3 regions of the Fictibacillus sp. 7GRE50 genome follow, and region 2 is predicted to be linked to each of the others. Evidence: riboswitches for the same ligand, from Rfam matches in the RefSeq annotation. Region 2 holds a riboswitch; each other region holds the start of a gene.
What was found. A riboswitch is a leader RNA that binds a small molecule or an ion and turns the genes downstream of it on or off. The one in region 2 is predicted to bind cyclic di-AMP.
Positions count from the first base shown of each region.

Region 1: it holds a riboswitch for cyclic di-AMP, as region 2 does, so the genes downstream of both, IHV12_RS01380 (dicarboxylate/amino acid:cation symporter) here and IHV12_RS07935 (MgtC/SapB family protein) in region 2, are expected to answer to the same signal.
Region 3: it holds a riboswitch for cyclic di-AMP, as region 2 does, so the genes downstream of both, IHV12_RS10095 (potassium channel family protein) here and IHV12_RS07935 (MgtC/SapB family protein) in region 2, are expected to answer to the same signal.

Region 1 covers NZ_JACZDW010000001.1:283,111-292,998, reverse strand. The annotation lists gene IHV12_RS01425 (3'-5' exonuclease) at 1-463, shown strand, start outside; gene IHV12_RS01420 (hypothetical protein) at 685-912, shown strand; gene IHV12_RS01415 (TrkA C-terminal domain-containing protein) at 1,029-1,730, opposite strand; gene IHV12_RS01410 (hypothetical protein) at 1,863-2,021, shown strand; gene IHV12_RS01405 (GDSL-type esterase/lipase family protein) at 2,110-2,850, shown strand; gene IHV12_RS01400 (Fe(3+) ABC transporter substrate-binding protein) at 3,199-4,266, shown strand; gene IHV12_RS01395 (ABC transporter permease) at 4,382-6,004, shown strand; gene IHV12_RS01390 (ABC transporter ATP-binding protein) at 6,004-6,717, shown strand; gene IHV12_RS01385 (hypothetical protein) at 6,924-7,118, opposite strand; cyclic di-AMP (ydaO/yuaA leader) riboswitch at 7,296-7,462, shown strand; gene IHV12_RS01380 (dicarboxylate/amino acid:cation symporter) at 7,631-8,866, shown strand; gene IHV12_RS01375 (hypothetical protein) at 9,023-9,712, shown strand; gene IHV12_RS01370 (DNA-3-methyladenine glycosylase) at 9,709-9,888, opposite strand, start outside.
Region 2 covers NZ_JACZDW010000002.1:153,560-163,447, reverse strand. The annotation lists gene IHV12_RS07945 (MFS transporter) at 1-413, shown strand, start outside; gene IHV12_RS07940 (hypothetical protein) at 465-713, shown strand; cyclic di-AMP (ydaO/yuaA leader) riboswitch at 898-1,043, shown strand; cyclic di-AMP (ydaO/yuaA leader) riboswitch at 1,101-1,252, shown strand; gene IHV12_RS07935 (MgtC/SapB family protein) at 1,522-2,202, shown strand; cyclic di-AMP (ydaO/yuaA leader) riboswitch at 2,566-2,712, shown strand; cyclic di-AMP (ydaO/yuaA leader) riboswitch at 2,766-2,917, shown strand; gene IHV12_RS07930 (hypothetical protein) at 3,150-3,563, shown strand; gene IHV12_RS07925 (hypothetical protein) at 3,588-3,725, shown strand; gene IHV12_RS07920 (HPr family phosphocarrier protein) at 3,803-4,078, shown strand; gene IHV12_RS07915 (hypothetical protein) at 4,102-4,209, shown strand; gene IHV12_RS23055 (potassium-transporting ATPase subunit F) at 4,206-4,286, shown strand; gene kdpA (potassium-transporting ATPase subunit KdpA) at 4,299-5,966, shown strand; gene kdpB (potassium-transporting ATPase subunit KdpB) at 6,093-8,105, shown strand; gene kdpC (potassium-transporting ATPase subunit KdpC) at 8,197-8,748, shown strand; gene kdpDN (KdpD-like non-kinase potassium sensor) at 8,836-9,888, shown strand, end outside.
Region 3 covers NZ_JACZDW010000002.1:569,526-579,413, forward strand. The annotation lists gene hutU (urocanate hydratase) at 1-261, opposite strand, end outside; gene hutH (histidine ammonia-lyase) at 278-1,804, opposite strand; gene hutP (hut operon transcriptional regulator HutP) at 2,181-2,615, opposite strand; gene IHV12_RS10080 (hypothetical protein) at 2,797-3,255, shown strand; gene IHV12_RS10085 (GerAB/ArcD/ProY family transporter) at 3,348-4,460, opposite strand; gene IHV12_RS10090 (TrkH family potassium uptake protein) at 4,601-5,953, opposite strand; gene IHV12_RS10095 (potassium channel family protein) at 5,957-6,613, opposite strand; cyclic di-AMP (ydaO/yuaA leader) riboswitch at 6,753-6,908, opposite strand; gene IHV12_RS10100 (undecaprenyl-diphosphate phosphatase) at 6,987-7,769, opposite strand; gene cls (cardiolipin synthase) at 7,877-9,379, opposite strand.

The DNA.
Region 1 (9,888 bases), on a different contig from region 2:
AAAAGATTTGATTTCTGCTCCTGTTTATACAGAGGCAATTGAAAATTTTAGATCCTGGATCGGCGTAGAAGAATATTATCTTTGTTCTTGGGGACCAGAAGATAAGTGGGCACTCATTACTGATTCAACTTTTCATAAAGCAGATACGGATTGGATCATCAACCATAACGATCTGCAATTTCATTTCAGTATGCTCCACGATAGTGAAAAGGGATTCCGTTATGGGTTGTCGCGTGCACTCCAGGCAATGGAACTTGTTTATGAAGGATCTAAACACAGAGCACTAGACGATGCCATGAATACAGCTAGAATTCTCACAAAGATATATAGAAAGATCAAATTTGTAAAAAACCCGACTTCTTTTTTAGAATCAAAGCTTTTTGAGCCTGAAAAATTAGTCTATAAAACAAAGTCTGAAGTGAATGAGTCTCCCTTTGCTTCCTTATCAAAGTTATTTAACTAAAGTAATTTTAGTTTTAAATGTAAACTTTTCAATGCAAACAGTTAACCATTAAGACGAGGATAGGACTTATTCCCTGTTTATTCGACTTCCTTCGACATAAATGTATAGGTATTATAGGGTAAAATCCATAAAAAGTAAGATATGTCGTCATTTGACGAATTGTTTTTGTAGGAAAATGACCTTAGTTTCGATAATAATAGTAAGCGTAGGGGGTGTTGTTGGTGGATACTACATATTACATAACCAATAAAAACAATCAGTTGTTGGAACTTTTGAACACGATAGACCATTGCTTGACAGGTGCAAGACTTGAGGAAGTGGATTCAATAATCAAATTAAAAGAAGAATTATTAGCAAATGATGGTATACATATAACTCCAGAGCAAATTAATAATATTATTTCCTTACTGTTATCATTTGTCCCTAATACAGTCAGAGAAGTTGGTTAATTGAGAATCTCTTCATAAAGAGGTTCTTTTTTACTACCTAGAGTTTTATTCGCTCATATATTTTGCTTTCAGGGGGTAAAGTCGTAAAAAAAATAAGAAGTGAAAAAGATCACTTCTTATTTAGATTCCTCTACTTCTTTTTTTGATTTCAATTCATCCATTTCATTTTTAAATCTTTCTTGTAGACAACTTTGGTGACCATATAGGACCAACATGTCTCCTTCTTGTATTTTTGTCGTATAACTATCCTTCCGTACTGTTACGTCCCCTCGCTTTATAAATAAGACAATTAGATCATCTTCTGTTTGAATGACGTCTTTTAATTGTTTCCCCATAATCTTTGAATCTTTATGTATAGGAATTTCTACTACAACATCATCCTCTTCAAAATACATAACATCTCTTAAAGGAAGATCTGCTAAGTTATAGCTTTTTTCCATGTGACTCTCAAAAGAACGTTTCATGTATTTTTTTAGTTTAGGTACGCTTAAGATTAAATATAAACTGATGAGTACTAAAATAATGATTCCAAGTTCGATCGAACGAAATTCATCTGATAAGATGCTGCTTATCGATGAGATGATAACCGCTAATGAAAAGACTCCGAACAAAATGAGAAACGTACTTAAACGTCTGCGTACCGGATGCTCCAGAATCAACTCTGATTCTCCTGTCGTAAATCCAGTGGCTGTAAACATTGAGATGACCTGGAAGCGAGCGATTTCTTTTTTAAGACCAGTTAACGTGAATAACAGAACGTTAATTTCAATCACAATTCCTATGATGGCAAAATAAAGCAAAGTGAATAAAAACCCCACAAAGGCACCTCCGTTAAAATTCTTCTTTACCTGTATACCCTTATTTTCTATTTATATAGAGGAAATAAAATATTTTATTCGTTTCATAAACATATATAGCCCCTCATATAGTTTGGTACAGGAGGGATGTAGATGATAGGTTTTCTTATTACCTTAGTGCCCGCAAGTCTATTGTGTGGAGGAGTTGCTATGTTGATTCATACATTCGCGAAAAAAGATTCATATCAATACGATCAAGAAAATCTTTGGGAGGATACATCACTTACATCTGAAGATTATCGTTTGAAATAACAAATTAACACATTCATTACTTGATATTTTCCCTCGTTATGGTAAAAAGTAATATAACAATAACTTGTAACAGAATCGAGGATTTGATGTGCGGAAAGTATCAAAAAGATGGTTAATTGGTGGTACAGGACTAGCCCTCATACTATTCCTTATCTTTCAATTTTATGGAGAAACAGAAGGGGCGAGCGATACACAAACTCTGAAGGTCGTTGCCCTTGGAGACTCATTAACGTATGGAGTTGGTGACCCATCCAAAACAGGCTATATCGGAATCGTTAAACGAAATATTCAGCAGCAAACAGGCAGAAATGTAATCATTAATAATTTTGGGATCAGTGGACAGCGTTCCGACCAATTGTTAAGACAATTGGATAATGGAGTCGTGATCAAGTCATTAAGACAAGCAGATCATATCTTTGTTTTTATAGGCACAAATGACTTTCGTCACGCTGCCGGTTGGAACTTTCGCCAGTTGCCTCAGCAGAAATTAATGCTAGGAAAAGAAAAGCTAAGAAACAATTTAACTAAAACACTGACAGTGGTGAGGGAAAACAATTCGTTTGCACCGGTTTACGTATTAGGTCTTTATAATCCTTATTTTGGGAAAGAATACGATCCCACAGCTGCAGAGAGTATTAAGACATGGAATGAAGCAATCGTTGAGGCGAGCAAAGAAAGCACGCTTACAAAGTATATCTCCACTTTTGAACTCTATGAAAACGTTGAGAAAGAACTGTATTTTTCTGATTCTATACACCCTAATAGAAGGGGATATAACAGATTAGGAAATTGGGTTTATAACCAGTGGAAACCTTTAAACCAGGAATGATCTCTTAGAAGTAGATACTTCTAAGAGATTTTTTTTGATTTTTTTTAATTGCTTCTTTTGGATAGAACCATCCTTTGTGATAGTAGTTGTTTTCAGGCTCCAGGGCGAAACTTGAGCGTCGTTTGTGAGTTTCGTTTTTTATAAGTATTACCTCCGAGCTTGTCCGAACCTGATACTTGGCATCTTTCACTCCAATCAGCTCTTAAAGGAGATTAGGATTTGAGAGCAATAATCCATCAGAGAAAAACATTTAAAAAAACGGTTGACTTGAGAATGATTATCATTATAATTAAAAGTGAAGTTGATAATCGTTTTCAATTACTTATACATAAAAGGAGTAACTGACATATGTTTAAAAAGAATCTTTTTACGGTTGTTACAATGGTCCTACTAGCTGCTTTAGTCTTAGCAGGCTGTGGTAAATCAAACGAGGGTGCGAGTTCGAATAATAATGAGACAAAAAAAGAAGAAGTAAACCTATATACAAGTCGTCACTATGAAGTTGATGATAAAATCTTTGCTGATTTTACAAAAGAGACAGGAATTAAAGTCAACCTTATTAAGGGTAAAGAAGATGAGTTGATCGAGCGTCTTACAAGAGAAGGGAAAGCAACAAAAGGAGACCTTTTCTTCACATCTGATGCTGGACGTTTACACTGGGCAAAAGATAAAGACCTCTTACAAAGTGTAGAAAGCGAAACTTTGAATAAGAATATTCCTGATAATTTAAGAGATAAAGACAATCAATGGTTCGGTCTAACAAAACGTGCACGTGTTATCGTATATGATCAGAAAAAAGTAGACAAATCAGAACTATCTACTTATGAAGCGTTAACTGAAGACAAATGGAAAGGTAAAGTTCTGATCCGTTCATCAGAAAATATTTACAATCAATCATTAGTATCATCCTTTATTTCATTAAACGGAAAAGATGAAGCGAAGAAGTGGGCAGAAGGGATCGTTAACAACATGGCTCGTGATCCACAAGGTGGAGACAAAGACCAAGCGAAAGGTATCGCTGCTGGTGAAGGTGATGTTGCCATCATGAACTCATACTATTTTGGTCAGATGTTGAACTCAGAAGATCCTGAAGAAGTGAAAGTTGCTAAACAGCTGAGTGTGTTTTTCCCTAACCAAGAAACAACAGGTACTCACATCAATATTAGTGGTATAGGTGTTACGAAACACGCTAAGAACAAAGAGAATGCTATAGAATTAATGGAATATCTGTCTAGTCCAAAAGTTCAAGAAGTATTTGCTGAAGCAAACTACGAGTATCCGGTTAATAAAGAAGTAGAACCTTCAGAGCTTTTAAAGTCTTGGGGTCCGTTTAAAGAACAAGATCTTAACCTTTCTGAGTTAGGTGAAAACAATGCAGATGCTGTTAAGATTATGAATGAAGTCAGCTGGAAATAAACGTTAATATTTTGCCGTATCACGATTTGTGATACGGCTAATTCCATGTAAAAACAAACAACAAGAACAATGCTGATGAGTAAAGAAGGTGAAAATATTGTATTTCATTCGAAAAATGAGATCACAGTTTAATAGTTGGGCTTTGCTTAGTGTGATTTTTTCTACTTTAATCCTTTTACCGGCTTTGCTCATCATGGTTCAGTTATTCGCTGAGAGTAATGAGAATTGGGAACACATTAAAGAATTCATGTTGAAAAATTATATCGTAAATTCCGTGACACTCGTTGGTTTTACTGGTCTTTTCACAGTGCTGATCGGTGTAAGTGCGGCATGGCTAGTTTCCGCCTATAAAGTTCCTATGCATCGGTTCTTTAAGTGGGGTCTTATCCTCCCACTTGCGATTCCACCATACATTGGGGCCTATACGTACCATGGTATTTTAAATTATACAGGTGTCATTCAGACGTCACTAAGGAACCAGTTTGGTATAAAAGTGGACCAAAAGTTCTTTGACATCATGAACATACCCGGTGCTGTTTTTATCTTTACGATGTTCCTATATCCATATGTATATATCATCACAAAAAGTTTCTTAGAAAATCAGTCATCATCACTGATTGAGAATGCACGGTTGCTAGGAAAAGGCTCGTTCATGACATTCATACAAGTCGTCCTTCCTGTGTCACGTGCGGCGATCGTTGGTGGAGTTAGTTTGGTCATTCTTGAAGTCTTCAATGATTACGGGGTAGTAAAGTATTTTGGTATTCAAACATTTAGTACAGCAATATTTCAAGCGTGGTTTGGGATGGGAGATATCTATTCGGCTATCAAGTTAGCGGGTACTTTGATGTTTATCGTAGTTTTGATCTTGATCTTAGAAAAAGTAATAAGGGGCAGGAAACAGTATAGCTATTCCACTTCAAAAGTCCGCCCGTTACAACCTAAAGAACTTAAAGGTTGGAAAAAGTTCGCTGTGCTTAGTTTTTTCATCTCTTTATTTGCTCTAGCTTTCGGAATTCCTTTCATTCAGCTTATACATTGGGTGTATATGACTTATGACGTTATTTTAAATACTGCTTTTGTTGACTTGATTTGGAACTCGGTCTTTGTTGCTTCTATAGGTTCAGTTCTTATCATTATCGTCGCTCTAATTATCGCCAACTTTAGTCGTCTATCAAAAGGTTGGATGGGGAAGCTTTTTTCAAAAATAACGGTTTTAGGGTATTCGATTCCTGGAGCTGTAATTGCAATAGGTGTATTGACCTTATTTCTCTCACTAGACGAAAAGGTATTCACGTTATATGAATGGTTAGGGTTAGAGCCAACTCTTGTGCTGAGCTTAAGTATTAGTATGCTGATCTTTGCCTATGTGGTCCGTTTTCTAGCAGTTGGTTTTAACTCCATCGAATCAGGCTTTGATAAGGTAGGAACGGTTTTCACAGAAGCTTCGAGGACATTAGGTATGTCGGTAACGAAGACGTTTTTTAAAGTGGATATTAAGATGATTAAAGGTGCTATTGCTGGTGGTTTTATCCTTGTTTTTGTAGATATATTAAAAGAGCTGCCTCTTACTCTTATCCTTCAGCCTTTTAATTTTTATACGCTAGCTACCAAAACATTTCAATACGCAAGTGACGAACGTATTCACGAAGCCTCTGTTTCATCAATGGTGATTATTTGTATAAGTGCACTTTCCATCTTCTTTTTACACAGAGTTTTAGAAAAGGAGCCAAAATAATGTTTGTTCAAATCAAAGACTTAGCGTTTCATTATAAAAATTCGCGTAACCCTTTGTTCGAAAATCTTTCTTTAAACTTTAATCAAGGAGAAGTTTCGGTGATCTTAGGAGAAAGCGGAAGCGGGAAAAGTACGTTACTTCGTCTTATAGCAGGACTAGAGGTGCCCTCAAGAGGATCGATCCTCATAGATCAGGCTGTCATGAATGATACATTTCGTTTTGTTCAGCCAGAAAAACGTGGTGTAGGTTTGGTTTTTCAAGATTATGCTTTGTTCCCTCATATGACGGTTGAAAAGAACATAAAATTTGGCTTAACGAAAATGAATCGTAAGCAGAAGCAAGCACGCATGGAAGAATTATTGGCTATTGTGGGAATGGAGGACTATGCTTCTCGTTATCCTTATGAATTGAGCGGTGGACAGCAGCAGCGTGTTGCACTAGCTAGGGCTATGGCACCAAATCCATCTTTGATCATGTTTGATGAACCATTTAGCAATCTCGATTCTAAGCTTCAACTACAGATTCGGGATGAGTTACAGGAAATTTTAAAACGTACGGGGATCACGTCTATTTTTGTAACTCACGATGAAGAGGATGCTCGTGCTATAGGGGACAGGATCATACTAATGAACAATGGAAAGATACAGGATGAAGGGCGTCCAGAAATGGTATTGAAGAGGAATAAAGAACAATTATCACTCGCATACGTATAAAAACAAAAAACCGGGATATCCCGGTTTTTATTTTTGGCTGTTTTCTAAAGAATTGTTACTAATAGATCTTTTTGAATTTGCCTATATAACTGTTGATTGGAGTGGTAAAGTGACACGTACGAATGTGGTTCACGCCTGCCCCATGGAAAGCGAGCAGCCTGGAACGGAAATCCACACTCCCAAAAGAACCTATGTTTTAAACAGCCTTATTTTTTAAATTGAGTATCTAATTTACCGTTCATATCGATTAAAAATCCGATTTCTCTTCCTAATAATTCACCTAATTCTTTTGCTTTCTTTTCGCTTTCGTTCTTTATTTGTTCAATCGTAAGTTCACCTTTTAATTTGGATGCTCCAACGATTATACTTAATTCACCTTTTTCATAAAATACGATTTTCATTTACAATACCTCCCTGAAAAATAGAACCTTATATATAATTCGTTTTTTTCTATATGCTTATGGGGTAGAAGTGAGAATATGGAAAAACATTCATTATGAAACAATTAATTGGAATAAATAAGCATAGTGAGTATTCTTGACAAAAATTTATGTATGTTGATAAAATTAGAGCATATTATATATGATTCGCTGAATTCGGATGTTCTATTCCATAGAATATCTTGAAGCGGGGGAACCACGATATGGCTTATAAAGCCTAGGGATGAATTTGTGCATACACAAAAGGGACAACTCTCAATTTCCTAATCCGACAGCTAACCTCGTAAGCGTTTTTGGAGAGAGAACTCTATACATGGGCTCAGTCTATGTGTTGCGGTGTATTCCCACGGAAAATCCTCTCTATTTTCGGTGGGTTTTTATATGCAACAAATAGGGCATGTATTAGTATAAAATTTCTTCATCGTACTGCACACTAAATAGTGAGAAGATTTTAACAAAGGGGGTACTTTATTATGAAATTGTCTACAAAAATTTTAATTGCACTTGCACTTGGGGTTGTCGCGGGATTAATTCTTAATCTAGCTGTACCAGATGCTTTTTCAACACTGGATAAATACGTTTTAAAGCCAGTCGGGACATTATTCTTAAACCTTATTAAAATGTTAGTTGTTCCAATTGTTTTTTTCTCAATCGTACTTGGAACTGCGGGATTAGGTGATCCGAAGAAACTTGGAAGAGTGGGTGCCAAAACGGTTGGGTTCTTCTTAGGAACTACAACAATTGCGATTACGATCGCGATGGCTTTAGCGCTTATCTTTCAACCAGGTGTAGGGGACTTTAAAACAGAAGGTGCTAAGTTTGAGCAACAAGAAGCGCCAGCAGTTACGGACACGTTGCTGAACATTATTCCTACTAATCCAATTCAATCGATGGCTGAAGGAAACATGCTTCAAATTATCGCGTTTTCCGTATTTGTAGGATTTGCTTTAACGATGTTGGGAAGCAAAACAAAAGGTATTATGGATTTAATTGAACAAGGTAACGACATTATGATGTATCTTGTAAACCTAATTATGAAATTTGCTCCATATGGTGCTTTTGCATTGATTGCTTCAGCGGTAGGAAGTCAAGGAATGGATGCTATCAAAGCGATGGGCTTATACATGAGCGTAGTTATTTTAGCTTTATTCATCCACTCTGTTGTCGCGTATGGTGGTTCAATTGCTCTATTTGCAAAGAAGAGCCCGCTCTGGTTCTTTAAAGGCTTCGCGCCGGCAATGTCAGTTGGATTTAGTACGTCTAGTTCAAATGCAACACTTCCAATCTCAATGAAAACAGCTCAAGAGAATTTAGGTGTTCGAAAATCGATAAGTGGTTTTGTACAGCCGCTTGGTGCAACGATTAACATGGATGGAACAGCTATCATGCAAGGTGTTGCGACGATTTTTATCGCTCAAGTATACGATGTTAACTTAGGTTTAACACAGATGCTTACTGTTATTTTAACGGCAGTGCTTGCTAGTATCGGTACAGCTGGTGTTCCTGGAGTTGGATTGATCATGTTAGCGATGGTATTGAACTCTGTAGGATTACCTGTCGAGGGTATTGCCTTAATCCTAGGTGTTGATAGACTTCTTGATATGCTTAGAACAGCTGTTAACATCACTGGTGATGCTGCTTGTGCTGTAATCGTTGATAAAGGCGAAGACAAACATCTTGGGACTCGTGAACAAGAAGTTAGTGCATAAATAATCACTTCAAAAGGCCGCGGTGTATACATATACCTGCGGCCTTTTTGTATGCCCATTTCCCTAGTTTACAAATGTTGAGTAAATAAATGTAAGCACTAATGAAAAATCATGGTAAAATAAGAAGATACTTAATGAGATTTCGGAGTGATCTTCTTGGAAAAATGGCTAGAGATACTAACGCTTGCAGCAAAGATCATATGGGTACAGATTCAAACCGCTATTAATCCTATCATCGAGTTAACAGAGAGCGCGATGAACTCTTTTTGGTTTGTCTTTTCACTCACGATCATCACAGGCTACGTATTACTAAGGCTTGTACAGAATGCAATTACTTATTATCAAGCTCATAATTTTATTCACAGAAAAATGAATAACGAACCCGCTAGTGATATAGAATTCACCCTATTTATGAAATCCCTTTGGAAGAAAGATCGATCTAAAGGTTTAGTGGCCAATGCCAAATCAGCTAAAAGCAGATACCTCCAGTTCAATGCTCAAGAACGTTTATCCATCCAGAACTACTTGCAGCATCGACTGAAATTTTTACGTACGAACCAGCCATTGTTCATCTTGGGAGCTGTTGTGATTGGATTGCTTTCAAGTATAACAGTGAATGTTCTACCGATCGAGGCGGCTGCGCTTACTGCGGAAAATGTATTGAAAACAACGTTGTTCATCCTTTTCTGGTTGTTCATTATGCAAGCAAAATACGTTGCTATGAAAAAACAAACGTATCATCATCTAGCATGGATGCAAGATACCAATCGGACAACAGCGGTTGATTACATGCGGGAAGAGGATGTTACGGTTTCAACGAACAAAGAAAACAACCCTGCGTATTAACGTGATACGTAAGGGTTGTTTTTTATCCAGAACCGATAAGGATAATGAACAGCTTCTTCGGCATAGTGTATACCTATGCGTGGACCAGAGATTATTTCATTTGGTACTAATTCAATTCCTTGTTCTATCCGTATATTTTCCTCATTCATTTTCTTACCATTATCATTCAATGTGAA
Region 2 (9,888 bases):
AGATCAGACTCTCGTATGCGATTGTTCTTGGTCTATTCGTAAGTGGATTGTCACTTGGTTTATGCGCCATCGCGCCAAATGTGTTGACATTCTTTATTTTTACAGGATTGGCTGGGTTTAGCATTCCATTAATCAATATTGGAATCGGTGGCTGGTTACCTAAGATCGTAGACCCTAAAATGATGGGACGTGTTCAAGGATGGATTACACCGATCAATATGCTATCTCACACCATGACACTCGGTTTAATCGCTGTGTTTTTCCCGAAAATTCTAACCGTAGAAATGCTGTTCTGGGTTGTGGGAGGATGTCTGATTCTTGTTGGACTATTCTACATGTTCACTCTACCCAGGTATGATATTGAAGAAAATGATAACAAAAATGAGTTTGAATTAGAAAAAGTACCAGTTTAAAGCTGGAGATTATGGCGAAGCCCTTTTATAATGAAAAGCGGAGGGGAAGTCATGGCAACTTTTCAAAACGTACTATTCTGGATTTTTTTAATCTTACCAATTATTCTATTCTTTGTAGCTATAGCAAGAACTTCATGGGTGTTGTTGCTTGTTAACTTTTTTTTAGCTCTACCGATCATTTGGTTTGTGAGCTGGATTACAGAAAGTTATGGGGCTGTCTTTGTAGTGTTTGCGATTCATCTGTTCACAGGCGTATGGCTCTGGACTAAAAGACAGAGATTGGATTTTAGATCGTTTTAACAAGGCTCTGCAAATTTATGTTTGCAGAGTTTTTGTTTTGTAAATAACAGAGGAATTTAAAAAAGTTTCGGCGAATTAAAACGCAATTTTTTTATTTTTAGGAGAAATGAAAATTAGGTTATTTTTATCATTTACAACTGTATGAACCAGGAGTATTATAAATTTCATCTCAAAATTTTACAATTAATCACTTTCGCTGAATCTCATTTAGAACGGAGGAACCATCGGCAGTTCAGTTCTTCACTGCCAGGGGTGAAACTTATTTAAGTCGGGCGACTTCTGCCGTCCGAACCCGTCAGCTAACTTCGTAAGCGTGGTAGGAGAGGGAAGGTGAACATTAAAAAAGAGTAATAATAACAATTTTACAAATTATGATTATTATATCATGCGTCTTTATCGCTTAATTCCTAAGTTTAGGAAGCGGGGGAACCAATCGCAGGCCATTGCGTCTGCATGGGGTGAATCTCGAGAGATCGAGTAGGGCTACTCTCAAGCCCGAATCCGTCAGCTAACTCCGTAAGCGTACAGAGAGAGGCAACAAATTTCGTGTATTCACACGCTTATTCAAGTATGTGTAGAAGCCGCGAGGAGAGTTCCTCTTCCGCAGGCTTCTTTTTTGTTGCCATTTTTCAACCGTAACAAGTGTAGAAGAGAAACAAGACAGGCAATAAAGCTTGTAGGAAAAGCTGATTAACTAAATGATGTGAATTTGAGTACTGTAGCATGCATGGAAAAACACACGGATAAAGAAGGAGAAAAAACATAGTGATTTGCTTGAAAAATATGGAGAACGTGAGGAAATAAGATGGTGGATACAGAAGTTTTAGTTAAATTGGGTACAGCGATCGTATTAGGTATGTTATTAGGTATAGAAAGAGAAATCAGGAAAAAACCCGTAGGTTTACGTACGTGTATGGTTATTTCAATAGTAAGTTGTTTACTAACTATCATTTCTATTGAATCTGCTTACGTTTTTCCAAAGTCAGAACATGTGAAAATGGATCCTATGCGTTTAACGGCACAAATTATTTCAGGGATAGGTTTCCTTGGAACTGGAGTCATCCTTCGAAGAAATAATGATGTCATCTCGGGGTTAACGACGGCATCCATAATATGGGGCGCTGCAGGTACAGGGATTGCAGTAGGGTCTGGCTTCTTATTAGAGGCACTAATTTGTGTATTCCTAATTTTGTTCAGCGTAGAAGTTATGCCAGCAATAATAAGGTACATTGGTCCAAAATGTTTAAGAGAAAAAGAAATACACATGACAATTATGATTGATAAGAGTATTCAAATTTCTGAGCTGCTAGTAGCTGTTAGGGAAAAAGATATTATGATAAAAAAAATAAAAATAAAAGATTTAGTGGACGAGAAAAATGAGATTGATCTTCATGTTATGGTTGCAGATTCTAGGTTAACAGCTGATGTGTATAACGAGGTAAAAAAAATAGCTGCAATCAAAAGTTTAGAAATTGAAAATGTTGCTTAATAAAACTAAACGTATCGTAAATTAATGTTGTGCTTTTTTCGTGTACTGAAATTTATTCTGCAAAAATGTTGAGGTGTGAATTGTGCAAAAAACTACAGAATGAAAATAAAAGTTTTATAGTTTTCCATAAGAAAAATAAATGGATTCAGAGTAATTGATTTAATATTCAAACTATTTTTTATTTGTAAATATCATGATAATTAAAGAAAAACAAAGAAATTAGTAGTAATGTTTATTAAAAGTGAATAAAATAACTTAAATTGATTAAATTCGATTTAAAATATTATATTTTTAGGGATTTTATTTGATTTACAACGGCTGAAACCAGGAGTAATATATTGCTTATCGTAAAACTTTAAATTTTTTCCATGACCGCTGAATCCATTATTGGAACGGAGGAACCATCGGCAGTTCAGTTCTTCACTGCCAGGGGTGAAACTTATTTAAGTCGGGCGACTTCTGCCGTCCGAACCCGTCAGCTAACTTCGTAAGCGTGGTAGGAGAGGGAAGGTGAATTAAAAAAAGAGTAATGACAATTTAACAAACTATGATTTTAATATCATGCGTCTTTATCGCTTAATTCCTAAGTTTAGGAAGCGGGGGAACCAACCGCAGTTCTTCGTATCTGCATGGGGTGAATCTCGAGAGATCGAGTAGGGCTACTCTCAAGCCCGAATCCGTCAGCTAACTCCGTAAGCGTACAGAGAGAGGCAACAAATTTCGTGTATTCACACGCTTATTCAAGTATGTGTAGAAGCCGCGAGAAGAGTTCCTCTTCCGCAGGCTTCTTTTTTGTTGCCTTTTTTTCACTATCCAAAAGTATAACTTGTCGGCGCGATGGTTTTCGACGTAGCAACAAGTTTAAGACGATAGTATAAGTGCAGCTAAGGCTGACATGAGAGGCTAGAAGTTAGCCTAGTTTTCTTTAAGAGATGGAGGGTGGAACGATGGAGAAATCATCTGGGAACGTGCTCATTATGTTTCCTGATCTAGTTTCAGATGTTTTTATTTCAAAACTAAGATTGTGTGAAGACTATCAATCTCTTGTTCTCTGTGTTCCTAACCGAGAAGAAGCAGAAAGACTCTCACAAGTTGGGTTTCAACATGTATATGTCATGAATTATGTTGACAAGCGTAAAGTTATCGAGATGGTAGGTCCTTTTGTTCAAAAAATCATTGTTGTTGAATCTGGATTTTTAGAATGTTGCCAAACGATTGAACTCATTCGCAGCATTTATAACATACCTGTTTATGTCATCAAATCAGACACACGGTATATTTCCAGAGTTTATAAGGAGTTAGGTGCAGATTACGTAATCTATAACAAAACCGGAAATATTCAATTCTTACTTTCTTCATAAAAAAAAGAGCGGAGGAATTCATTTATGAGATTAAGTCCAAACGAAATTGAACAGATTTTGTTAAAAGCGAAAAGAGATCAATTGAATGCTTATTATGCAAGTGTGATTCAACATAGTCTCTCAAAATGGATCATACAAGACACGCTTAGAAGTAAAGGTTAAGCAATTACAGGAGGGAACCCATCAAAGAAAAGATGTTCCCTCTGTAAATCCAAACCAGTGATAGGCAGGGTGAAAACATGGGGACAGAGTCAGTTGTTTTATTGCCAAAAAGGTTGTCGATCGGACAGATCAATGAATTTGTCAATGCTGCTGGTTCTTTCGAAAGTGAGATTCTTTTCTTTTATCAAGGCATACAGATTAATGCGAAAGGCTTACTATCCGTTAATCTATTCTTTTTGTCACACTATTCAAGAAATCAAAACGAACCGATCACACTTAGAATTGAAGGTTGTGATGCTCAAGAGGCTATCAAAAATTTATCTCTAATGCTGAATGGTTACTTAGAACAATGAACTAATAAAAAGAAGGTGTAAAAATGTTAGATGTGATGATGGTTTTATTGATGGTAGGAATGCCTGTCTTAATGATGGGTCTAGCAAAATGGTCATCAAGTGTTGTTGATGAAGGAAGTGTAAATAAATGATGACTGTCATGTTTGGATTAGCCGTTTTAACAACGGTGTATCTTCTTTACGTATTATTGAATCCAGAGAAATTTTAGGAGGTTTTTCCGTTGTTAGTCAGTTTACTCTCTATAGCTATAACGCTACTTATAGCTCTTTTACTTGCAAAACCAGTAGGAATTTATTTAGCGAACTCGTTCAATTATTCGAATAAAAACAAACTCTTTTATCCTTTCGAAAAACTGATTTATTCCATTAGTGGAATGAAAAATAAAAATCAATCTTGGAAAGTTTATGCTTCATCAGTCATTGTGATCAATGCGATTATGATTCTATTAGTTTATTTAATCTTCCGTTTCCAAGGCAGTTTGCCTCTGAATCCGAGTAAGATAGCAAACATGGATCCAAGCCTTGCGTTTAACACAGCAGTAAGTTTTATGACGAATACGAATCTGCAGCATTACAGTGGTGAAAGTGGTTTATCCTATCTTTCACAGATGATTGGCATTCTTTTCATGATGTTTGTTGCACCAGCTACAGCATTAGCAGTAGCAATCGCATTCATTCGTGGGCTATCTGGCAAGTCTTTAGGAAACTTTTTTGTGGATATGGTTAGGGGTATCATTCGTGTGTTACTACCGATCGCTTTTGTAACAGGACTCATTTTCGTTGCACTTGGAGTACCGCAGACATTAGATCCAACGGTTACAGCGACTACAGTTGAAGGTGGAAAACAAAACATTGCAGTTGGCCCAGTTGGTTCGTTTTTATCCATAAAAGAATTAGGAAATAACGGCGGTGGATTTTTCGGAGTTAACTCAGCGCATCCGTTTGAAAACCCGAACGGGCCGAGCAACTTTATTCAAATCTTATTGATGCTCCTATTACCGATGGCATTACCGTTTACGTACGGAAAGATGGTTGGAAATCCAAAGCAGGGACGTATTCTTTTCGTTTCCATGACGATGATGTTTATTATGTTCCTTGGCATCTCCCTAAGTGCCGAATATCAGGGAAACCAAGCAATCAATGCTCTAGGTGTGCAACATGATCAAGGAAGCATGGAAGGAAAGGAAGTACGATTTGGTGTCGCTCAGTCTTCACTTTACTCGGTTGTTACAACGGCTTCAGAAACGGGGGCTGTTAATACGATGCACGATACACTGACTCCGCTAGGCGGATTAGTTACATTATCCAATATGATGTTAAATACCGTTTATGGCGGTGTAGGGGCAGGCTTTGTCAACGTCTTAATGTATGCGATTATTGGTGTTTTCTTATCTGGATTAATGGTGGGACGTACCCCGGAATTTCTAGGTAAAAAGATTGAAGGTAAAGAAATGAAGCTGATTGCAGCGACGTTGTTAATCCACCCGTTCCTTATTTTAGGAGCATCTGCTGTAGCTTTCTTTACACCACTCGGACATGCGGCCATTTCGAACTCAGGTTTTCATGGTATTTCACAAGTAATCTATGAATATACCTCTTCAGCAGCCAATAACGGTTCTGGCTTCGAAGGGTTAGGAGATGCGACAAACTTCTGGAATATTTCTACCGGAATTGTCATGTATCTTGGAAGGTTCTTCTCCATTGTAACGATGCTTGCGGTTGCAGGATCATTGGCTGTCAAACGAACCGTTCCAGAAACGATCGGAACGTTTAGAACAGATAACGGACTATTTGCAGGAGTATTTATTGGGGCTGTATTTATCGTTGGGGCTTTAACTTTTTTCCCGGTATTAGTATTAGGCCCGATTGCTGAATATTTAACATTATAGATGCTGTAGAGAGGTGAATGAATAATGGGTGCTCAAGGCTTAAGAACCAAAAAAGAATTATCTCAGTACGTTCCTCCAAAAAAAGGTGGGAACGGCCCGATGAAAAAGAATCGTGAGGAAGTACAAATGAATAAAACAATGATGAATAAAGAAATCGTGAATCAGGCGATAAAGGAATCTTTTATTAAACTAGATCCAAGGGTAATGATTAAAAACCCGATCATGTTTGTTGTTGAAATTGGTTTTGTAATTACATTATTATTAACCTTTTTTGGAGACCAAACTCAAGTTGGTTTCAATATTGCTGTAACCTTCATTCTGTTTATAACCCTCCTGTTTGCAAATTTCGCTGAAGCAATAGCTGAAGGAAGAGGGAAAGCACAGGCTGATTCATTAAAGAAAACGAAAAAAGAAGTTTATGCAAACCTTGTGCTGGAAAACGGTAAACACAAAAGAGTTTCATCAGCTGATCTTCGTAAAGGAAACATCGTTATTGTAAAACAAGGTGAAATGATTCCAGGAGACGGTGAAGTCATATCTGGTCTTGCCTCTGTTGATGAGTCGGCGATTACAGGAGAATCAGCTCCTGTAATTAAAGAAGCTGGCGGTGACTTTAACTCCGTAACAGGAGGAACACGTGTAGTAAGTGATGAAATTAAAGTACGAATTACAGCAGATCCAGGAGAATCATTCCTTGATCGCATGATCTCCCTCGTAGAAGGAGCGAAGCGTCAAAAAACACCGAATGAAATTGCGTTAAGTACTGTTTTAACGAGTTTGACACTTGTTTTTATGATTGTAGTTGTAACACTTCCATTCTTTACAAAGTATCTAGGTTTTGACATACCAGTACCGGTCTTAATCGCATTACTCGTTTGTTTGATTCCGACAACAATCGGTGGACTTTTATCCGCGATCGGTATTGCTGGAATGGACCGTGTTACGAGATTTAATGTAATCGCTATGTCTGGTAAAGCGGTTGAAGCTGCAGGTGACATCAATACGATCATCCTAGATAAAACGGGGACGATTACATTCGGAAACCGTATGGCAAGCGAATTTGTACCAGTAGGATTCGATACGAAAAAATCAGTTGGGGAATGGGCTGCCATCAGTTCATTAAAAGATGATACACCAGAAGGTAAATCCGTTTTGGAACTCATGAAAAAAGAACACTTATCGTTTGATCAATACCTTGGTGAAGATGGAGAATTTATTGAGTTTAAAGCCGAAACGCGAATGAGCGGAATCGACTTAAAAGATGGAAGAAAAGTACGAAAAGGAGCGGTAGACGCAATTAAAAACTGGGTACTTGCAACTGGTGGAGAAGTGCCACATGACCTTGAAGAAAAAGGAAACCGAATTGCATCTGAAGGTGGAACGCCGCTGGCAGTAGCTGTGGATCAGCATATATACGGACTTATTTATTTAAAAGATACCGTAAAGCCTGGAATGAAAGAACGTTTTGAACAGTTACGAAAAATGGGAATCAAAACGATCATGTGTACAGGTGACAACCCATTAACGGCTAAAACAATAGCAAGAGAAGCCGGCGTGGATGACTTTATTGCTGAAAGTAAACCAGAAGATAAAATCGCTGTAATTAAGCGTGAACAAGCAGAAGGAAAATTGGTTGCGATGACTGGTGATGGAACGAATGATGCACCAGCACTTGCACAAGCGGATGTAGGCCTTGCCATGAACAGTGGAACGACTGCAGCGAAAGAAGCTGCCAACATGGTAGACTTGGATTCCGATCCGACGAAAATTATTGAAGTGGTTTCCATTGGAAAACAATTGCTAATGACTCGTGGTGCGTTAACTACATTCAGTATCGCGAATGATATTGCGAAGTATTTCGCCATCATCCCAGCGATGTTCATGCTGGCGATTCCTGAGATGGAAGTACTCAATGTCATGAAGCTTGGCTCGCCGATGTCGGCCATACTGTCTGCGTTAATCTTTAATGCGATTATTATTCCATTGCTCATTCCTCTGGCTATGAGAGGAGTAGCTTACAAACCGATGAGTTCAAATGCTTTATTGAAACGTAACCTCTTAATCTATGGTTTCGGTGGTGTAATCGTACCTTTTATCGGAATAAAATTGATTGATCTGATTGTTCACTTGTTCGTGTAACCGTTAGAAAAGAAAGGAATTGATTGATATGCAATCACATTCATTAAATCAACATAATGAAAAAGTATTTATCGTTAACAATATCGTTAAGATGCTTCGCCTTTCCCTTGCTTTAATGGTGATATGCGGTCTTGTATATCCTGTTGTTGTCACAGGAATTGCACAAGTCGTTATGCCGAAGCAAGCGGATGGAAGCTTAATCTATAATGAAGATAAAGAAGTAATAGGTTCTGAACTTATTGGTCAAACGTTTACGAAACCCGAATACTTCAGCGGGCGTGTTTCCAGTATCGAGTACGACGCGGCTGGTTCGGGAAGTCCAAACTATGCACCTTCAAATGAAGATATGATGAAACGAATGAAAGAAAGCATAGCTGCATGGGAAAAGGCTAACCCAGCTGTACCTGTTAACGAGCTTCCGATTGATTTAATCACAAACTCCGGATCCGGACTTGATCCGCATATTACTCCTGAGGCTGCAGATGTACAGGTTCCAAGAATTGCAGAAGCAACAGGAATAAATAAAGAAAAACTTAAAAAATTGATTAAAGAAAATACTCAAGGAAGAGAGCTTGGTCTGTTTGGTGAACCTCGCGTGAATGTACTGACACTTAATATTGCTTTAGAGAAATTGTTACAATAGTAGAAGACAAAGCCTTTACTCTACACTTAGGGTAAAGGCTCTTGCTTCTTGGTTTGTAGTCGATGATGATGATAACGAGGTGCGTAAATGTATGATAAATACCCTCAACTTAAAAGGAAAACGCCTGAAGAATTTCTGCAGGAAATCTATCAAGATGAAAAGGGAAAGTTAAAGCTATTCGTTGGAGCAGCACCAGGTGTAGGTAAATCGTATAGAATCCTTTTAGAAGCTCATGATTTGAAAAAACAAGGAGTCGATATCGTAATCGGCTTAATTGAAACCCATGGTAGAAAAGAAACAGCAGAAAAAATTAAAGATCTTGAAATCATACCTAAAAAAATCATTGAATACAAAGATAAAAAACTAGAAGAGTTAAATATAGAAAAGATCATTGAACGCCGACCAGATGTGGTCATAATTGATGAATTGGCCCATACCAATGTTCCAGGTTCAAAAAACAAAAAGCGATACATGGATGTGGAAGAAATACTTGATGCTGGAATTAATGTTGTATCAGCAGTAAACATCCAACATATTGAAAGTGTTCATGATATTGTTCAGCATATTACAGGAGTAGCAGTTCGCGAACGAATACCTGACAGGATTCTGGATATTGCACATGAAGTAATCTTAATTGACGTGACACCAGAAATGCTGAGGCAACGTTTAATAGAAGGTAAAATTTATGCGCAGGAAAAAATAGACCAGGCATTGAACAACTTTTTTACTAAGAACAATTTAGGTGCACTGCGTGAATTATCTCTCCGTGAAATTGCAGATGATGTAGATGAAAAGCTCTTAAAATCCGATATCGTCTTTACCGATAGTGGACCAACAGGTGTGGCAGAAAAAATTTTAGTCTGTGTACAATATGGTCCAAGTGCAGAAAAGCTGATCCGAAGAGGCTGGCGAATAGCCAATCGTTTAAATGCAGAATTATATGTTTTAAATGTGTTGATCGATCACAGAGGGAACATTTCTCAAGAACAGCGAAAAAGAATCAGAGGCTGGAAAAAACTTGCTGTAGAATTTAACGCTAAATTTATTCTAGAAAGATCTAGAAAAAGAAAAATACCACAAGTTATTACAGATGTCGCAAAAGAACATCATATTACTCAGATTATTTTAGGCCAATCTGCA
Region 3 (9,888 bases), 420 kb from region 2:
TACGGCGACCGGCTTTCCAGATTGTACGAGAAGGGTTTCATCATTCTCTAAACGCTCTAATGTTTCTATGATCTTATGATAAGAGTCCCAGTTGCGGGCAGCTTTACCAATTCCTCCATATACGACAAGCTCATCAGGATTTTCTGCTACTTCACCATCTAAATTGTTCATAAGCATTCGAATTGCCGCTTCTTGCACCCATCCTTTTGCAGATAGTTTCGTACCTCTTGCAGCTGATATAGAATGTTTTACGTTTGACATGTAAAAATACCTCCTTTTAATGTGCTAACTTTTGAATTTTAGATCCGATTAAGATGTCATTCCACGATGTATCAAGGATCCATGAAGCAACAGCTTCCATATCTTTGTGGAACATACGGTCACACTGTATCGTCGGACAAACGATTCTTCCTTGTTCATATACTTTCTTTGTTTTAGGTGCGAGCTTTTCAGGTCCTCGGAAATCTGCAGCCTGCATCGCACAGATTAATTCAACAGCCAGCACTCGTCTTGCATTGGCAATGATCTGAGCCGCATGTCTAGAAGCGATCGTACCCATACTCACATGATCTTCTTGATTGGCTGATGAAGGAATCGAATCGACACTTGCAGGGTGCGCCAATGTTTTATTTTCTGAAACGAGCGATGCAGCAGCATATTGCATGATCATCGCACCTGACTCAAGCCCTGGATTCGGACTTAAGAAACCAGGTAAATCACTCAACTGAGGATTGACCATCCGTTCGATCCGTCGCTCTGAAATGTTCGCCCATTCTGCTGCGGCGAGCTTCAGAAAGTCCATTGCAAAAGCGATAGGCTGACCATGAAAATTCCCACCTGATATGATTTTGTTTCCGTCATCAAAGATCAGTGGGTTATCCGTTGCAGCATTCATCTCGATCTCAAGCTTTTCTTTTACATAACCAAGAACCTGCCACGAGGCCCCATGTACTTGAGGGATGCATCTTAACGAATATGCATCTTGTACCCTGATCTCTCCTTGTTTCGTTGTCAGCTGGCTGCCTTCTAAATATTCTCTTAAACGCTTTGCAACATCTACCTGCTCTTGATAACCTCGAGCAAGATGAACATCTTCATCAAACGCATCTGTTATGCCTCGTAAACTTTCTGTGGTAAGCGCTGCAATCGCATCTGCCATGAGTCCGATGCGTTCCGCTTCTATATAGGCAGCAATACCTTGTGCTGTCATTGCTTGCGTTCCATTGATCAAGGCAAGCCCTTCTTTCGCTGTTAAGACGACAGGTTCAATTCCCGCTCTCTTTAAAGCATCCTGACCAGAAATACGTTCTCCTTTGTAGTACGCTTCTCCCTCACCTACTAACACAAGGGCTAAGTGAGAAAGCGGTGCAAGATCTCCACTCGCTCCAAGTGATCCTTGTTGCGGAACAACAGGATGAACATTCTTCTCGACTAATTCTAGCAACCTTTCGATTACGATTGGCCTGATACCCGAAAAGCCTTTCAGAAGAGCATTTGCTCTTAAAATAAGCATAAGACGACTGATCGTCTCAGGAAACGGTTCTCCGATTCCACACGCATGGCTGCGGATCAGATTGATCTGCAATGTCTCCACATCATCTCTAGAAATAAAAACATCGCTAAACTTTCCGAAGCCAGTCGTGATTCCGTACACCACTTTACCTTCAGCCACAATCGCTTCAACCGCTTTCCGGCTGTCAGCCACTTTCTTCATACTGACCGGGCAAGCTTCAATGGGTTCATTCTCATGCAGAATCCGCTTGATCTCTTCCATCGAAAGCGTATTACCTGTTAATGTAATCATCTTCATCCCTCTTTTACTAAGGTTCTGTTCTTTTATTCTTCTCTACTAACTTTTTCACGACTTAAAGCAAATAGGAATTTTTCAAACCAACAGTGATTATGAAAGGCTGTCTATCGCTTTTGCTCAAAAAACTTCAATGATTAGTTGATTGGAGTGTAAGGTGCGAGACTCCTGGGGGATCAGCGGGACAGGTGAGACTCTTAACAGCGCAGAGCGCTAAGAGGCTCACCGCACGCCCCCCGGAAAGCGAGTACCTGTAACGGAAATCAACTACTTTCAAGTCAACAGGTGTGGCTTTTTCACATACAAAAAGAGCGCACCCGAAAGAAAACTCTTTCGAATACGCCCCCTCATCACTAGTTACTATGGGCACTATTTAAATATGATTGATTCCTAGACCGATCGCTTCATGCTCTAATCCTTTTACAGGAGCTCCGATCGTTCCGTAGAGAGCGACTGCTATCCAGTCACCTTCTTCTTTTTTCTCATATGGATTACCGCGAACGACGATGAAACGCAAACCTACAGTTCTAAGAACGGTTCCAAGCTGAACCTGTCCTCTTGTCACCCCATGAAAAGCTTCCATGATGGCATGATATAAAGAATGTGTTTCACGATAAATCCCAGTTTGAATTATATTTTCACTTTTGGCCGCTGTTTCAATGGCAGCTACTACCTTTTGTGAATCCATTGAACCGGCTTTGCCTACGCAATACTTCCAGCCCAATTTCTCGATCTCAGGCAGATAACTTTCATCTAATACCCCTAACATGGCCATCTTTCCGATCAAACGTTCATTTGATAATGCCATTGCATGAATCACTCTTTCTCTAACGGCTAATAACTACTTCTAGTGTATGCGTTTACAATTTGTCCGTCAATTCCCTTTCAACAACTTATCACAGCAGTATAGTAAAGAAAATGACACGTATAATCTATCAAACTAGCGGTAAGAATGATAGTAAGAAATATAACGGAATGAGGGTTGTTACATGTTAAACGTACAAAAAGAAATTGCACTTGCTTCAATGTCACGCACACCACAGTTCGAGGAAGATGTGAATGACTTTTTTATCGCTTATGACAAAGGACATAACCCGTTACTGCTCTTGCCTACTACAAAAGGATTTCTTCCCGAAGGACAGGTGTACGCGATCGCATTTATTAAAAAAGAAAATAATTCATATCAATTTACTCTTTCAGATAAAATTATGCCTTTTTCGATGAATGAAGCAACGCTCATTCATGATCAGCTCGGTTTCTTCTTCGGTCCTGATAATAATATGCTTTCTTCCTTTTTTAAAGGTGATACGTATGGCGCATATGTAGTCTGGACAAAGCATATGGTCACGCAATTGATCAACGAAACTCTTCAAAATTGGCATAATACATCAGATGATTCACAGCGCGAAAAACACAAGACGCGATTAACTATGCTTCTTCAAGCCTAGGTAAAAATAATAAAACTGACTGCTAACTTCCCTCTTTCCTATGTGCAACAGATTGAGGAAGACTAACAGTCAGTTTTTTTAATTGTGGTGAATCATGTAGTAGATGATGTCTGTTCTTTATTATTTTTCTTAATATGTTTCTTAATAAAAGTCATGATAAATAAAAGTGGAATATAACTGATGGCTAAATAAAAACCGATCTTGTTCGTATAGTTATTGAGCATGTTGATCTTCAAACGAGTGTCTAAGTAATAACAAGCAGCCAACGTGATCGCTAATAAAATGATCAGTGTGATATGTTGGCGGATGTTCAACATCAGTTTGGCCACACGGCTCGAACACCAGATCGCCAGTGCAATATTTGGCAAAATCACTAAACACCACATCGAAACGAAAACAAAATCAAATCGTTCCACGAATGAAACTTGAACGATTTTCACCATAGAAAGGGTTGCCCATATATTTCTAGACAACTGTTCTTCGCTAAAGAACGCAAATGAAAACAAAGTGACTAGCAAATACATCATAAATGTAAAAAGATTAGCATGATGCGCAAATTTTTGAGACCGCTTTGCATTTTTAATAAACGGATAAAAAACAAGAAGTGTTTCAAAACCAAGATAACTCAGCATCATATTTTTCGTTGCAGATAAATAGTCTTTTACATTCTCATCAAAGACCGGCAGGAGATTAGAAAAATGAGTAAATTCCAATGGGTATACGAGTAACACGATCAAACCTAATGGAATGACAACTCCTAAAAAACAGATGCCCGCCACCGTTCGAAAACCAGACGAAACCACATAGTACGTTAATATCAGGAATACAGCAGCGATCTTCCAAGTACTTAGAGTGGGAAACATCCATACTTGTATGACTTCAATATACGTTCGTAACACTGTAATCGACCAGAGCAGAAAATATAGAAGTAAAAATAGATTAAATAAGTTTCCAATCAAACCACCAAACAGCGATTTATGAGTTGATACGATATCCCCATCGCCGTTATCGAGTACATAATAAATCATCCATATAAGAGCATGTACAAAAATGGCAGCTATGATGACTGATATCCAGGAATCATAGCCAGCGTATTTAGCGATGATACGCTGATAGCCTAGCACCCCTACCCCTACTTGTTCAGAATGGACAAGAAAAAACACAAGAAAGGGAGAAACGAGAAAAGCTTCTTTAATTTTTTGCATGACGATTCTCTTCCTCTCTTAGAAACAGCATTGAAATCTCGTTTTAGCATTCCCAAGAGTAAAGAGATTAACCCATAAATAACCAAAAAAGCTGACGCGAAATGTGGGAATACACCCGTTCTGCATCAGCTTTCATTCCTCTATCCAGTGAACACTTCACCGTCTGGATACCTAATATTATCTTTTGTTTGTTTAGCAAGACTGAACGCCAGTGTTAGCGGTCCTAATTTACCGAAAACCATTACCACACAGATCACAATTTTTCCGATGACTGTGAGATCTGGGGTAAGTCCCATACTTAATCCAACTGTTCCAAATGCAGAAACGACTTCAAACACGATCACCATGAATGAAACATCTTTCTGGACATATGTGATAATAAATAATGCGGCAAAGATAAACAAAATAGAAATAGTTGTAATAGCAAGAGCTCTGTAAACAACAGCATTTCGAATGGTCCGCTTCATAACAACCGTACTTTCTTTCCCTTTTAAGAAAGCTGCAACCGTAAAAATAATAACAACAAACGTGGTCAGCTTTATCCCTCCACCAGTAGAGGTACTTCCTGCCCCAACAAACATTAAAAGAATCATCAACAAGGATGTATCAGGATTTATGGCTGTCATATCAATCGAGTTAAAACCTGCTGTTCTCGGTGTTACACCTTGGAAATAAGAAGCCCAGAATTGCTCAGCACCTGAAAGCATTCCAATGGTCTTAGGATTATTAAACTCAAATAAGTAGAAGAACAAGATTGCCACAATATTAATAATCAAAGTAGAAAGCAACATCACTCTTGTATGAAGAGAAAGTTTTTTCCAGCTTCGGCTCACCCATATATCAACCAATACGGTAAACCCAATTCCCCCTGTTATAAACAGAAACGATATGACGATGTTCACCATCGGATCTCCTACATAACCCATTAGACCGTCAGACCACAACGAGAATCCTGCATTGTTGTATGCCGATATAACATGAAAGATGCTATAGTAAATTCCTTTACTAACACCAAAGTCTGGAACAAGCCTTAGTGATAGAAAAAAGATGGCGATAATCTGGATGCTGATTGAAAATACAAACAGATTTCGAACTAACCGGATTACCCCGCCTATAGAAGGCTGGTTGAGTGCTTCTTGCATCAGAACACGTTGTTTGATGGATATTTTCCTCCCCATCATAATAACGACTAATGAAGCAAATGACATGACCCCAAGTCCTCCGACTTGGATTAAGAACAAGATGACGATCTCACCAAAGAGTGTGAACGTTGAGCCAGGATCAACAGTAGCTAAGCCTGTTACTGTTGCTGCTGAAGTTGCAATAAAAAAAGCATCTACCCACGATAACGTTTTTTCATGGGCAATAGGAAGCTTTAACAAACACGTCCCAACGAAAATAAGAAATAAAAATAGTAACGCTAAAAACTGAGGAGGGTTCAATCTAATTGGGTTGTGCAAAAAACGTTTATGCTTTCTAACATGTAGTGCCAATGCTTACACTTCCTCATCCTCAAAACGATTTAGATCTTCGTTACGACCGATCACGACAAGTATATCCCCATATTGAAGAGATACATCAGCAATCGGTGAAACGAGTATCTCATCTCCGCGTTTGATTGCGACGATATTACATCCATAGCGTGCACGAACATCTAGATCTGTTAGCGTCCGATTCACTAGCTTATCCGTTACACCTATCTCAACAATACTGTGTTCATGCGATAGCTCAATAAAATCAATAATCTTTTCAGAAGATATGAGTTGAGCAACGCGAAGCGCCATATCACGCTCTGGGTGGATAATACGGTCTGCTCCTAGCTTTTCCAACACTTTATGATGATAGTCATTCTGTGCTTTTACCCATACTTTTTGAACGCCTGCTTCTTTTAAAAGTAAAGTAGTTAAGATACTTGCTTGGATGTCTTCACCGATCGAAACAATTACCTGTGTAAAATTTCGGATTCCTAAAGACTTCATTACGTTTTCATCCGTAGAGTTAGCTTGAACAGCCTGAGTAGCTATTGTTGCAAACTCATTTACTCTTTCCATATCTTTATCTATAGCTAGAACATCATAGCCCATCGTCGCAAATTCTCGACAGATGCTGCCTCCAAAACGTCCTAAACCAATTACTGCAAACTGTTTTTTCATTATGGTCTCCCCTTAAAATCCATGAAGTTTTTGCTTCGTTGTTCTCTAGCCTTGCTGGTCAAGAGGTATATAAATTTAAGTAAAAAAACGCAAAAAAAGACCACACAAAGAAGCGGGTCCGGTTTTCCACCAAATTGACCTCTCCAGTGACATGACGCTTACGGGGTTAGCTGTCGGATTAGGGATTGGAGTATCCCTTTTTGCAAATAGAGCAAAATTCACCCCAAAAGATTGGTTCCCCCGTTTTACAGTAGTTTCACCATAAAAATAACTGTAAATTCAGCGATCTAAAGCCTGCTAAATTTTGAATTACATATACTGTAATCCTCTATCTTTTAAAAGTCAATCCATTTTTTTAGTGTTAACAAATACTTTACATTATACCTGAAAATTGAAGGATCAATACTACTATTCCAATCAACCAAACATAGACAGCAAATCCTTTTAACGTACCGGTTTGAAGGAGTTTGATCATCCACTTTACCGCCACATATCCAAATAGAGCCGATGCTAAAGTACCGACCAATAAGGCTGAATAAGAGATAGGTGGATGTCCACCCGTAAATAGATCTTTTGACTGCAATACTACTCCTCCTGCGATAGATGGTATGGATAATAAAAAAGAAAAATAGGCCGCTGCTTTTTTATCGATCTTGCAAAAGAGCGCTGCTGCAATCGTTAGTCCTGATCGTGAAATAGCAGGAAGAATAGCCGCACCTTGAAACGTACCGATCACAAGTGCATCCCTTATTGTTATATCTTCAATCCCTTTATATCCATTTCGCTTATAAGAATCCGCCCACCAAAGCAAAAAACCTGTAATTAAGAACTCCCATCCAACCGTGATCCCGGTTTTTGAGATCTCTTCAAAAAAATCTTTAAATGCTAGTCCTATAACAGCGGTTGGAATCGTTCCAGCGATAAGCAGAACTCCCGTTTTGCTGAGTGGTCTTTTTATAACTTCTAAGATTTCTCTCCAATAAACCGTCATCACAGCAATAAGTGTTCCTATATGAAGCATGCTATCAAGAAACAACCCGGCTTCTTCTAGCTGAAACACTTGCCTGCCTAGAAGGAGGTGTCCTGTAGAACTGACAGGCAAAAATTCTGTTATCCCTTGCACAATGCCTAATATTAAGGCTTCGAGCCAATCCATAAAAAGAACCCCCTCAACTTTCATGGTCTCGTACAACCTATTCATGAGGAGGATTTTCTATTCTAGTTTTTTGATATCAATTTAGTGTTACTAACGAGCATTTGTGATTAAAGTACACCTGAGAAGAGACGAGCAAACGATTCCTTTGTTCGTTCCCACAAACCTCTTTTGTAAAACTCTACGGGCTTCACTTTTATAGATTCCACCATGTCTTCTTGATATTGTTCTACAAGATCTGAGACAGATGATGTATTCAGCAAGAATACGTTCACTTCGAAGTTAAGGTGAAAACTTCTCATATCCATATTAGCTGTACCGATTGAAGCAGTATCGCCATCAATAATGATTACTTTTTGATGCAGAAATCCTTTTTTGTAGGAATAGATCTCTATTCCAGAACGCAGTAGCTCTGGAAAATAAGAGCGCGTTGCATATTGCGTCAAGAATCCATCATTAATCTCAGGAACCAACAAACGGACCTGGACACCTTTTTTTGCTGCCACTCTTAAAGCCGTTCGAATCGCTTCATTAGGAACAAAATATGGTGTTGCGATCCAGATCGATTTCTCTGCACATGAGATCAAAGAATAGAATAGATCACTCATGATTCCAAGCTGAGTATCAGGACCACTTGCCACCACATGAACAGTACCATCCCCTTCAGCGGGGTATGCTCTTGTAAGATGATTATCTTCTAAGAGATCTTCTCCACAAACATATTCCCAATCCATTAAAAATATGGCATGAAGAACTTGAACAGCTTCTCCTTCCATAACCATGTGTGTATCGCGCCAAAAACCAATCTCCGGATCTTCTCCTAAATACTCAACGCCTACATTCAAGCCCCCTACAAACCCAACCTTCCCATCAATAATAATAATTTTACGATGATTTCTGAAATTAAGCTTTTGATTGAAAAAACCATATCGAACAGGTAAGAATGCTTCAACGAGAATTCCTGCTTTTTTCATTCTGTCGATATCATATTGCTGAAGAGACAGACTTCCTATCCCATCAAACAAAAATCTAACTTTCACGCCTTCATTCGCTTTTTTTATTAAAAGGTCAATAATGTCTTTACCAAGGCGATCTGAACGAAAGATATAATACTGAATATGTATATACTCCTTGGCTTCTTCCAGCCTTGCAAAAATTTCAGGAAACGTCTCTTGACCATTCTTTAAAATTTTCGAACTCGTTTTTCTGTTCAAACGCGTAAGTGTGATGTGATGAGCATGCGTTGCAAAGCACTGCTGATGTCTTTTCAAATCACTAAAGTCCGGCTTTTCTTCTTGTTTAGATACCCTGATCCACTCGTCTCTGTCTTTTTTTCGTTTCGATTTAAAAAGGTGGCCTTTTAAATAAAGCTGTCCAGAATACAGGTAGAACATATATCCGATAAACGGAAATAGAATTAATACATAAATCCAAAGAAGTGTATGTTGAGCTGTTCTGTTCTCGAGCATTAACGAATAAATCGTATACAGAATCACTGCGATGTAAAGGAGCCCAAATACCGTTTTGATTATCACATATCCTTCTGCAAAGAAAACGATGTATAAACAGACAAGTAACAATAGTGTGAGGAAAAATTCCCATATTCGTTTCATGCACGTGCTCCTTTTTTACCAATCTTCTCTTTCTCTCTTTATTCCCTTCCCCATGTAATTAAAACAAGGGGCTCTTCTCTTTTTATACCATTTTTTCTTAGGATTTGCAGAAATCACGACTGTTATGAAATTAGGTATTGTTTCAATCATTCGAAATGGTTTTTTTGTGTACGCATTGGGTTGATAGACAGACGCTTCGGAAATTTGCGTGGCCGATCGGTGGTGAATTTTGAATTGGACAGATTATTGGGTGGATCGGACAGATTATGTAACCAATCCGACAGATTAATCTTCAAATCGGACAGATTCACTAGTCAATTGGAAAAATTACCGTCATTAACAAAACGGCGCCCATGCATAGACTCCTCTATAGCACTTACTGTCGACTTTGACGAAAATACTGTCCACTCTTTAAGTTTTACTGTCCACTTCTGATGATTTACTGTCCACTTTTGTAAGTTTACTGTCCACTCTGCTATTTTTACTGTCCACTTTAATTTTCCGCAAAA